3 regions of the Diaphorobacter nitroreducens genome follow, and region 3 is predicted to be linked to each of the others. Evidence: predicted binding sites of a transcription regulator. Region 3 holds the regulator's gene; each other region holds the start of a gene.
What was found. Region 3 encodes NrdR, which represses ribonucleotide reductase genes. Its sites were predicted from a motif close to CACNANATNTNGTG; they were not measured.

Region 1 (3,247 bases), 850 kb from region 3:
TCACGTTGTCCAGCATGCGCATGGCCGTGCTCACGGTTTTGCGCAGCTTGTCGTGGTCGACGCCTCCGTCCTTGAGATGGCGCGCGAGGTTCACCGATCCCAGGTTGCACACGGCCGTCTCTGCATCGCTGGTGTTGAGCGTGATCTCGGTACAGAGATTGGAACTGTGCACTACGCCTACATGCTGCTGGGGAGAGCGGATGTTGCACGGGTCCTTGAAGGTGATCCAGGGATGGCCGGTCTCGAACAGCATGGACAGCATCTTGCGCCAGAGGTCGACGGCCGGTACGCGTTTGAACAGGGGCAGCTCGCCGCTCTCGGCCTTGGCCTCGTAGGCGATGTAGGCTTTCTCGAAGGCCTGTCCGTACAGGTCGTGCAGGTCAGGGACATCCGAGGGGGAAAACAGTGTCCACAGGCCCTTTTCCATTACGCGTTTCATGAACAGGTCGGGAATCCAGTTGGCCGTGTTCATGTCGTGGGTCCGTCGCCGGTCGTCGCCAGTGTTCTTGCGCAGCTCCAGGAATTCTTCGATGTCCAGGTGCCAGCTTTCCAGGTAGGTGCAGACGGCACCCTTGCGCTTGCCGCCCTGGTTCACGGCCACGGCCGTGTCGTTGACCACCTTGAGGAACGGCACCACGCCTTGCGACTCGCCGTTCGTGCCCTTGATGCGTGCACCGAGGGCGCGTACGCGTGTCCAGTCGTTACCCAGGCCGCCCGCGAACTTGGACAGCAGGGCGTTTTCCTTGATGGATTCGTAGATGCCCTCCAGCTCGTCGGGCACCGTCGTCAGGTAGCAGCTGGACAGCTGCGAGCGCAATGTGCCGCTGTTGAACAGCGTGGGCGTGCTGCTCATGAAATCGAAGGAGCTGAGCAGTTCGTAGAACTCGATGGCGCGGGCGTTGCGGTCGTCCTCGCGCAGCGCCAGGCCCATGGCCACGCGCATGAAAAAGGTCTGAGGCAGCTCGATGCGCGTTTTGCGCACATGCAGGAAGTAGCGGTCGTACAGCGTCTGTAGGCCAAGATAGTCGAACTGCAGGTCGCGCTCGGCCTTCAGTGCGCTTCCCAGGCGCTGCAGGTCGAATTCCATCAGGCGCGGGTCGAGCAACTCGTTGTCCACGCCCTGGCGGATGAACTGTGGAAAATTTTCGGCGTAGGCCAGGGCCATGTCGGCGGGATTCACGTCGCGGCCTAACACCTCGCGCACGATGGTGTGCAGCAACAGTCGTGCCGTCGCGTAGGTGTAGCCGGGATCTTTCTCGATCAGGGTGCGCGCCGCGAGGATGGATGCCTTGTACACCTCGTCCATGGGTACGCCGTCGTACAGGTTGCGCATGGTCTCCGCGATGATGGGCGCGGCCTGGACGTCCGATCCCAGGCCCGTGCATGCGGCTTCTACCAGGCTCTGCAGGCGCAGAATGTCAAGCTCCACGCGCTGACCTTGGTCCTGTACATACAGGGCCGGCATCTGGGGTAGCAGTTGTTCCTTCTTCTGTGCGCGTTCTTGCGCGCGGCGCTCGCGGTAGAGCACGTAGGCGCGTGCCACCTCATGATGGCTGCCTCGCATCAAGCCCAGCTCCACCTGGTCCTGCACGTCCTCAATGTGGAACGTTCCTCCTGCGGGGCGCGAGCGCATCAGCGCGCGCACGACTGCCTGGGTCAGCTGATCGACCACTTCGCGCACGCTCGCCGAGGCTGCTCCCTGTGCCCCGTGAACGGCCAGGAATGCTTTCATCATCGCCACGGCGATTTTTTGCGGCTCGAAGGGCACCACGGCGCCGTTGCGGCGGATGATCTGGTAGTGCATCAGTGGATGGGCCCCGGTCGGCGTGGCCGACGGGGTGGCCCGTGCAGGCGATGGGGTGTCAACAGGAACGGATAGGGGCGCAGCGTGCATGGAGGTCCTCGGAGGTGTTCGGAGAAATGGCCAGGCGGACGGGCAGTCACCTTCGGCCGGCGAAACGGCGGCGTAGACTGTCGCCGCACACTATATCTAGTGTGTGTTGATGGTTCAAGACACTAGGGGTAGTGTATCCCCGTAAGAGGCTGGCAAGATCGTTTCGTCGTGATTGAACGCCCGGGCCTTCTACTGCCGTCGCAACCCCCGTAGGATCAGGCCCGCATCCGACGGCTTGAGCCATGGTGCGGCATGCTGGCCGATCTTGCGCGCAAACGCGCGTGCAACTTCATCCTGAGCAGTGAAGGCGAGGCGAAGGCGCAAAGTGCGGCAATGCGTCCGGGTGCCTGGGGGATCAACACCCTGGCGGAAAAAGAACACCCGCGCCGGCGAAGGCTCCATGAAGTACACGCCAGTCAAACCCAGGGCCTGGGTCGTGTTTGCGTTCAGGGGCGATGTGCTCATGTCCCGCGATGTAGCGCACGGGGTAGCGCTGCCGCAGCGCCTTGCAAAGGGTCACAAGGGTGGCGTACTGCGCCTGCTCGAAGCTCCCACCTTCCAGCCCCTCGAGCTCAACGCCGATCGAGTCGTCGTTGCAGGCATCGCGCCCCCGGTAGTGGGAACGGCCCGCGTGCCAGGCGCGTCGGCCCACGTCCACGAACTGCCACAGCACACCTGCGCGCGTGATGAAGAAATGCGTCGACACTTCCAGGCCGCGAATCTGCTGGAAATAAGGATGGGCGTCCCAGTTCAGCCGGTTCATGAAAAGCCGGTGCACATGACCCCCGCCGAACTCTCCGGGGGGAAGGCTGATGGAATGCACCACGATGAGGTCCACGCTGGCCTGCGGGGGGCGTGGCCCGTGGTTGGGCGAGTCCATGCGTCTCGCATTCGCGTACCAGCCGCCATGCCAGGCAGGCCGCCGGGTCGCAGGCTCAGGGCTGCGCGTCGCCATGGCTGTCGCCGTCTTGCGGTACCTCGATGTGCAGCCGGGCAATCCGGTAACGGATTTGGCGCAGGCTGATGCCCAGGCGGGCTGCGGTGGCCGTGCGGTTGAAACCCGCCTCGCGCAGGGCGCGCACGAGTATTTCCCGTTCCTGCTGGTCGAGCCAGGCTTGCAGATCGTTGGGCAGGGGCATGCCTTCGCTGATGCCGGACCAACGAGGGGGCGCGTGCGGCTCAGCGGGCTGCGCGATGGCTGGTGCGGACGGTACGGGCTGCGGTAGGGGTGGCGGTGCCTCCACGGTGGGGGCTGGCGCGCCTTCAACGTGCAGCTCATGGCCATCGCTGAGGGCTACCGCGCGGTGCAGCAGGTTTTCCAGCTCGCGCACATTGCCGGTGAGCGGGTGCTGT
Region 2 (3,247 bases), 1.6 Mb from region 3:
CTGTCGGAGGCGCTGGACCAGAGCCCCAGTCCGGTGGTCATCACCGACATCGACGCCAGCATCGTCTACGTCAACAAGGCCTTCAGCGAAGTCAGCGGCTACGGCGCACAAGAGGTGCTGGGCCGCAACCCGCGCGTGCTGCAGTCGGGACTGACGCCGCGGACCACCTATGCCGATATGTGGACCAAGCTGCCGCGCGGCCTGCCCTGGCAGGGCGAACTCATCAACCGCCGCAAGAACGGACAGGTCTATACGGAAAACGCTTCGCTTTACCCCGTTCGCGACGTGTTCGGCGACGTGACGCATTACGTCGCGCACATGGAGGACATCACGCAGCGGCGCGAGGCGGAGGAGCGCATCCGCGCCCTCTCCAACTACGACACGCTGACCGGCCTGCTCAACAAGAAAGCCTTCGACGAACAGTTGACGCAAGCCATCGACCGCGCCGACGCAAGCCACGAACGGGTGTCGGTGCTGTGGTTCGACCTGGACAACTTCAAGCTGGTGAACGAAACCCTGGGCCACGCGGCCGGTGACGAACTGCTGTTGGAGATGGGCAACCGGCTGCGCGCCTGCCTCGCGCCGCACATTCCCGTGGCGCGCTATTCGGGCGACGCGTTCACGGCCATCGTGCCCCTGGCGGACCAGGCGGCTGTGGCGCTGCTGGCGCAGGATGCGCTGGCGCAGCTGCAGACCACACTGCAGATCCACGGCCATGCCGTGTCGGTCAGCGCGTCGGCCGGCATCGCCGTCTACCCCGACGACGCGCGCACCGCCAGCACCTTGGCGTCCGCCGCGGAAGTGGCGATGTACCGCGTCAAGCAGGACGGGCGCAACGGGCTGCGCTTCTTCGCACCCGAGATGCAGGCGCACACGCAGCGTTCGCTGGAGCTGGCCGCCGGCCTCAAGGACGCGGCGCACCGCGGCGAGCTGTTCCTGGTGTTCCAACCCCAGCGCACGCTGGGCAGCGGCGCGCTGGCGGGCGCCGAGGCGCTGCTGCGCTGGCGGCATCCGCGCTGGGGGCTGGTGTCTCCGGCCGAGTTCATCCCGATCGCCGAGCAAAGCGGCTCCATCGTGGCCATCGATTTCTGGGTGGTGGAGCAGGTGGCGCAGCAGTTGCGCGCCTGGGATGCCGCGGGCCTGCCGCCGCTGGTGGTGGCGGTGAACGTATCGGCTGCGCAGTTCGCGCGGCCGCACTTCGTCGAGGAGCTGGTGCGCATCCTGCAGCGCATGGACGTTTCACCCCAGCGCATCGAGGTGGAGCTGACCGAGGCCGTCGCGCTGAAAACCCGGAACAGGCCGAGACCACCATCCGCCGCCTGCATGAGGTGGGCTTTCGCGTGGCGCTGGACGACTTCGGCACAGGCTATTCCTCCATGAGCTACCTCAAGCGCTACGCCATCGACAAACTCAAGATCGACCAGTCCTTCGTGCGCGAACTCGCCCACCAGGCCAGCGACCAGGCCATCGTGACGGCCATCATCAAGATGGCCCACAGCCTGCGCATGGCCACCATTGCCGAAGGCGTGGAGACGGCCGAGCAGGCCGCGTTGCTGCAGGCCTGCGGGTGCGACGAAATGCAAGGCTACTGGTACAGCCGGCCGCTGGAGCCCGCCGCGTTCGAGGCCTTTGTGCGCAATGCGCAGGCTGGCGTCGAGTTGACCTGACACGCGTCGCGCCGCACGCAACCCGGTTGCTACTGTTTTAATAGCTTCCAGCGCTTACCCTTCAAGCGCCAGAAGGCCAAACGGCGTCAAACCCTCCACGGCGCCCCGATCCCCCGCCCAGCCTCTCGGGCGCGGGCCTGCTGCGGCTCCACCCCGTGGCGCGCGGGCCACAAGCCGCGCACCGCACCCCCCTCTGCACAGGCCCTTTTCTGCCCTGCGGTTTGTGCCTGATCAAACTACCTATAGTGTTTGATAGGTATGGTGAACACTATATGTAGTGTTTTAAGGGTTGCCATGACACCACCATCTCCGATCGTCGCCAGCCTGCCGCGCGACGTCATCCAACGCAACGGCGAGCGCACGCCTTTCGATGCTGTGCGCATCCAGTCGGCCATCGCACGGGCCGGCCAGGCTACGGGCGAGTTCGGCGAGGACGAGGCCCGTCTGCTCACGGCGCAGGCCACCAAGGTGCTGATCCACCGCTTCCATGGCGAGGCACCGACCATCGAGCAGATCCAGGACGTGGTGGAGCAGACGCTGATCGCCGCCAACCATCTGCAGACCGCGCGCGCCTACATGGCCTACCGCCAGCGCCACGCCACCCTGCGCGCCGACCGGCAGACGCTGGTGCATGTGGAAAGCTCCATCAACGAGTACCTCACGCGCGCCGATTGGCGTGTGAACGCCAACGCCAACCAGGGCTACTCGCTGGGCGGGCTGATCCTGAACGTGGCAGGCAAGGTGACGGCGAACTACTGGCTCTCGCACGTCTACGCACCCGAGATCGGCGAGGCGCACCGCAATGGCGACATCCACATCCACGACCTCGACATGCTCAGCGGCTACTGCGCGGGCTGGTCGCTGCGCACGCTGCTGCACGAGGGGCTGAACGGCGTGCCGGGCAAGGTGGAGGCGGGGCCCCCGAAGCACATGAGCTCCGCCGTGGGGCAGATCGTCAACTTCCTCGGCACGCTGCAGAACGAGTGGGCGGGTGCGCAGGCGTTTTCGTCGTTCGACACCTACATGGCGCCCTTCGTGCGCAAGGACGGCATGGACTATGCCGCCGTGCGCCAGTGCATCCAGGAGCTGGTCTACAACCTCAACGTGCCCTCGCGCTGGGGCACGCAGACGCCGTTCACCAACCTCACCTTCGACTGGACCTGCCCCGAGGATCTGCGCGAGCAGGTGCCGGTGATCGGCGGCGTGGAGATGCCGTTTTGCTACGGCGAGCTGCAGGCCGAGATGGACGTCATCAACCGCGCCTACATCGACGTGATGACCACGGGCGATGCCAAGGGCCGCGTGTTCACCTTCCCCATCCCCACCTACAACATCACGCCCGACTTCCCGTGGGAGAGCGAGAACGCCGTCGCCCTGTTCGACATGACGGCCAAGTACGGCCTGCCGTACTTCCAGAACTTCATCAACTCCGAGCTGTCGCCCAACATGGTGCGCTCCATGTGCTGCCGGCTGCAGCTGGACCTGCGCGAGCTGCTCAAGCGCGGCAACGGCCTGTTCGGCAGCGCCGAGCAGACCGGCAGCCTGGGCGTGGTCACCGTCAACTGCGCACGCCTGGGCTA
Region 3 (3,247 bases):
CAGCCCTTGATTGCCAAGGGACACTTAGTTCATCGGACTGCCATGTACCAACGCAATATTCTTGTCGAACAAACCGATCCCGAGGTGTGGGCCGCCATCCAGGCCGAAGACCGCCGCCAGGAAGAGCACATCGAGCTGATCGCCAGCGAGAACTACGCCTCGCCCGCCGTGATGGCCGCTCAGGGCTCGCAGCTCACCAACAAGTACGCCGAAGGCTACCCTGGCAAGCGCTACTACGGCGGCTGCGAGAACGTGGACGTGATCGAGCAGTTGGCCATCGACCGCATCAAGCAACTCTTCGGCGCTGAAGCGGCCAATGTGCAGCCCAACTCGGGTTCGCAGGCCAACCAGGCTGTGCTGATGGCCTTCCTGAAGCCCGGCGACACCATTCTGGGCATGAGCCTGGCCGAGGGCGGCCACCTCACGCACGGCATGCCGCTGAACATGAGCGGCAAGTGGTTCAACGTAGTCTCCTACGGACTGAACGACAAGGAAGAGATCGATTACGAGGCGCTGGAAGCCAAAGCCCGCGAGCACAAGCCCAAGCTGATCATCGCCGGCGCCTCCGCCTACGCCCTGCGCATCGACTTCGAGCGCTTCGCGAAGATCGCCAAGGAAGTCGGCGCCATCTTCTGGGTGGACATTGCCCACTATGCCGGCCTGGTCGTCGCGGGCGAGTACCCCAACCCGGTGCCGTTTGCGGACGTGGTGACCTCCACCACGCACAAGAGCCTGCGCGGCCCGCGCGGCGGCATCATTCTGATGAAGGCCGAGCACGAGAAGGCCATCAACAGCGCCATCTTCCCCGGCCTGCAGGGCGGCCCGCTGGAACACGTCATCGCCGCCAAGGCCGTGGCCTTCAAGGAAGCCCTGTCGCCCGAGTTCAAGCAGTATCAGCAGCAGGTGACCAAGAACGCCAAGGTGTTCGCGGAAACGCTGATCCAGCGCGGACTGCGCATCGTGAGCGGTCGCACCGAAAGCCACGTGATGCTGGTGGACCTTCGCGCCAAGGGCATCACCGGCAAGGAGGCCGAGGCAGCCCTGGGCAAGGCCCATATCACGATCAACAAGAACGCGATCCCCAACGATCCCGAAAAGCCGATGGTCACCAGCGGCATTCGCGTGGGCACGCCCGCCATCACGACACGGGGTTTCAAGGAAGAGGAAACGCGCCTCACGGCCAACCTGGTGGCCGACGTGCTGGACAACCCGCATGACGAGGCGAACCTGGAAGCCGTGCGCGCCAAGGTGCACGCGCTGACCAGCCGCTTCCCGGTCTATCGCTGATCGACCGCTGCGATGAAGTGCCCCTTTTGCAGCCATCAGGAGACGCAGGTCGTCGAAACCCGCGTCTCCGAGGACGGGGACTTCATCCGCCGCAGGCGCCAGTGCGGCGCCTGCGACAAGCGCTTCACGACCTACGAACGACCGGAAGTCAACTTCCCCACGGTCGTCAAGAAGGACGGCCGCCGCGTCGAATACGACCGCGAGAAACTGCTGGGATCGTTCAAGCTGGCGCTGCGCAAGCGACCGGTGAGCACAGTGCAGATCGACTCGGCCATCGAGCGCATCGAGGAAAAGCTGCTCAACCTGGGGCAGCGCGAGATCCTGTCCAGCCGCATCGGCGAGTTGGTCATGCGCGAGTTGAAGAAGCTCGACAAAGTAGCGTATGTGCGCTACGCCAGCGTGTACCGCAGCTTCGAGGACATCGACGAGTTCCGCGCGCTGGTGGACGAAGTCCGCAAGTAAGCCGCCACGCTTCAGTCGCTCTTCTATTGATAGCTGGCAGCGCCCACTGGGCGGGCGCTGCAGCCGTTTTTGACCATCACCCCAGGCGGACTGCCGGAATCGGAGCCACGGCCTGCACCACGTCGCCGCATTGCGCACGGTGGCGCAGCGCATGGTCCATGATGACCAATGCGAGCAACGCCTCGGCGATCGGCGCGGCGCGGATGCCCACGCAGGGGTCGTGGCGCCCCTTCGTGATCACCTCGGTACTCTGGCCGTGGATGTCGATGGACTCGCGCGGGCTGATGATGGAACTGGTGGGCTTGATGGCCAGCGACACCTCGATGTCCTGCCCGGTGCTGATGCCGCCCAGCACGCCTCCCGCGTTGTTGCTGGCGAAGCCCGTGGGCGTGAGCGAATCGCCGTGCGTGGTGCCGCGCTGGGCCACGCTGGCAAAGCCGGCCCCAATCTCCACACCCTTCACGGCGTTCAGGCCCATCATCACATAGGCGATGTCGGCATCCAGCTTGTCGTACAGCGGCTCGCCCAGCCCCACGGGCACGCTGGTGGCCTGCACGCGGATGCGCGCACCGCAGGAGTCGCCGGACTTGCGCAGCGCGTCCATGTAGTCCTCGTAGGCCTGCACGTCGGCCACCGGTGCGAAGAAGGGGTTGTGCGGCACATGCTCCCAACTCTCGAACGGGATGGGCAGTTCGCCCAGTTGGGTCATGCAGGCACGAAAGCGGGTGCCGTATTTCTCGGCCAGCCATTTCTTGGCCACCGCGCCGGCAGCCACGGTGGGTGCCGTGAGGCGCGCAGACGAGCGGCCGCCGCCGCGCGGGTCGCGCAGGCCGTACTTGTGCCAGTAGGCATAGTCGGCATGCCCCGGGCGGAAGCTCTGCGCGATGTTGCCGTAGTCCTTGCTGCGCTGGTCGGTGTTGCGGATCAGCAGCGCGATGGGCGTGCCGGTGGTCTTGCCCTCATACACGCCCGAGAGGATTTCCACCGCATCCGGCTCGTTGCGCTGCGTCACATGGCGGCTGGTGCCGGGGCGGCGGCGGTCCAAGTCGGCCTGAATGTCGGCCTCGGACAGTTCCATGCCGGGCGGGCAGCCGTCGATCACGCAGCCGATGGCGGGGCCATGGGATTCACCAAAGTTGGTGACGCAAAAAAGGGTACCGAGTGTGTTGCCGCTCATAGGAGTGCGATTATCCCCGAGCCACTGTTACTACCAAAAAATAGCTGCCAGCGCTTGATTGACAAGCGCTGGCAGCTATTTTGATCACCAAATCAGTTGGCCGGCCGCGATTCTTCCTGCGGCCAGTCGCGGATGTAGGCCTTGAGCAGCTTGTTCTCGAAATTCTGGCTGTCCACCACGGCCTTGGCCACGTCGTAGAAGCTGACCACGCCCATCAGCATGCGCTTGTCCATCACCGGCATGTAGCGCGCGTGGCGGCCCAGCATCATGCGGCGCACCTCGTCCATGTCGGTCTCCAGCGTGCAGGTCAGCGGCGCGTCG

Region 1: the regulator NrdR is predicted to act here: its motif matches at 1,983-1,996, upstream of BA022_RS18070 (ribonucleoside-diphosphate reductase subunit alpha).
Region 2: the regulator NrdR is predicted to act here: its motif matches at 1,934-1,947, upstream of BA022_RS14735 (ribonucleoside triphosphate reductase).

What each region holds. Positions count from the first base shown of each region.
Region 1 is NZ_CP016278.1:3,867,080-3,870,326, forward strand. Features, by position in the region: gene BA022_RS18070 (ribonucleoside-diphosphate reductase subunit alpha) at 1-1,894, opposite strand, end outside; gene ampD (1,6-anhydro-N-acetylmuramyl-L-alanine amidase AmpD) at 2,250-2,849, opposite strand; gene BA022_RS18080 (sigma-54-dependent transcriptional regulator) at 2,830-3,247, opposite strand, start outside.
Region 2 is NZ_CP016278.1:3,132,836-3,136,082, forward strand. Features, by position in the region: partial or broken gene BA022_RS14730 (bifunctional diguanylate cyclase/phosphodiesterase) at 1-1,667, shown strand, start outside; gene BA022_RS14735 (ribonucleoside triphosphate reductase) at 1,962-3,247, shown strand, end outside.
Region 3 is NZ_CP016278.1:654,250-657,496, reverse strand. Features, by position in the region: ZMP/ZTP riboswitch at 1-8, shown strand, start outside; gene glyA (serine hydroxymethyltransferase) at 43-1,287, shown strand; gene nrdR (transcriptional regulator NrdR) at 1,300-1,749, shown strand; gene aroC (chorismate synthase) at 1,826-2,926, opposite strand; gene BA022_RS03050 (CBS domain-containing protein) at 3,019-3,247, opposite strand, start outside.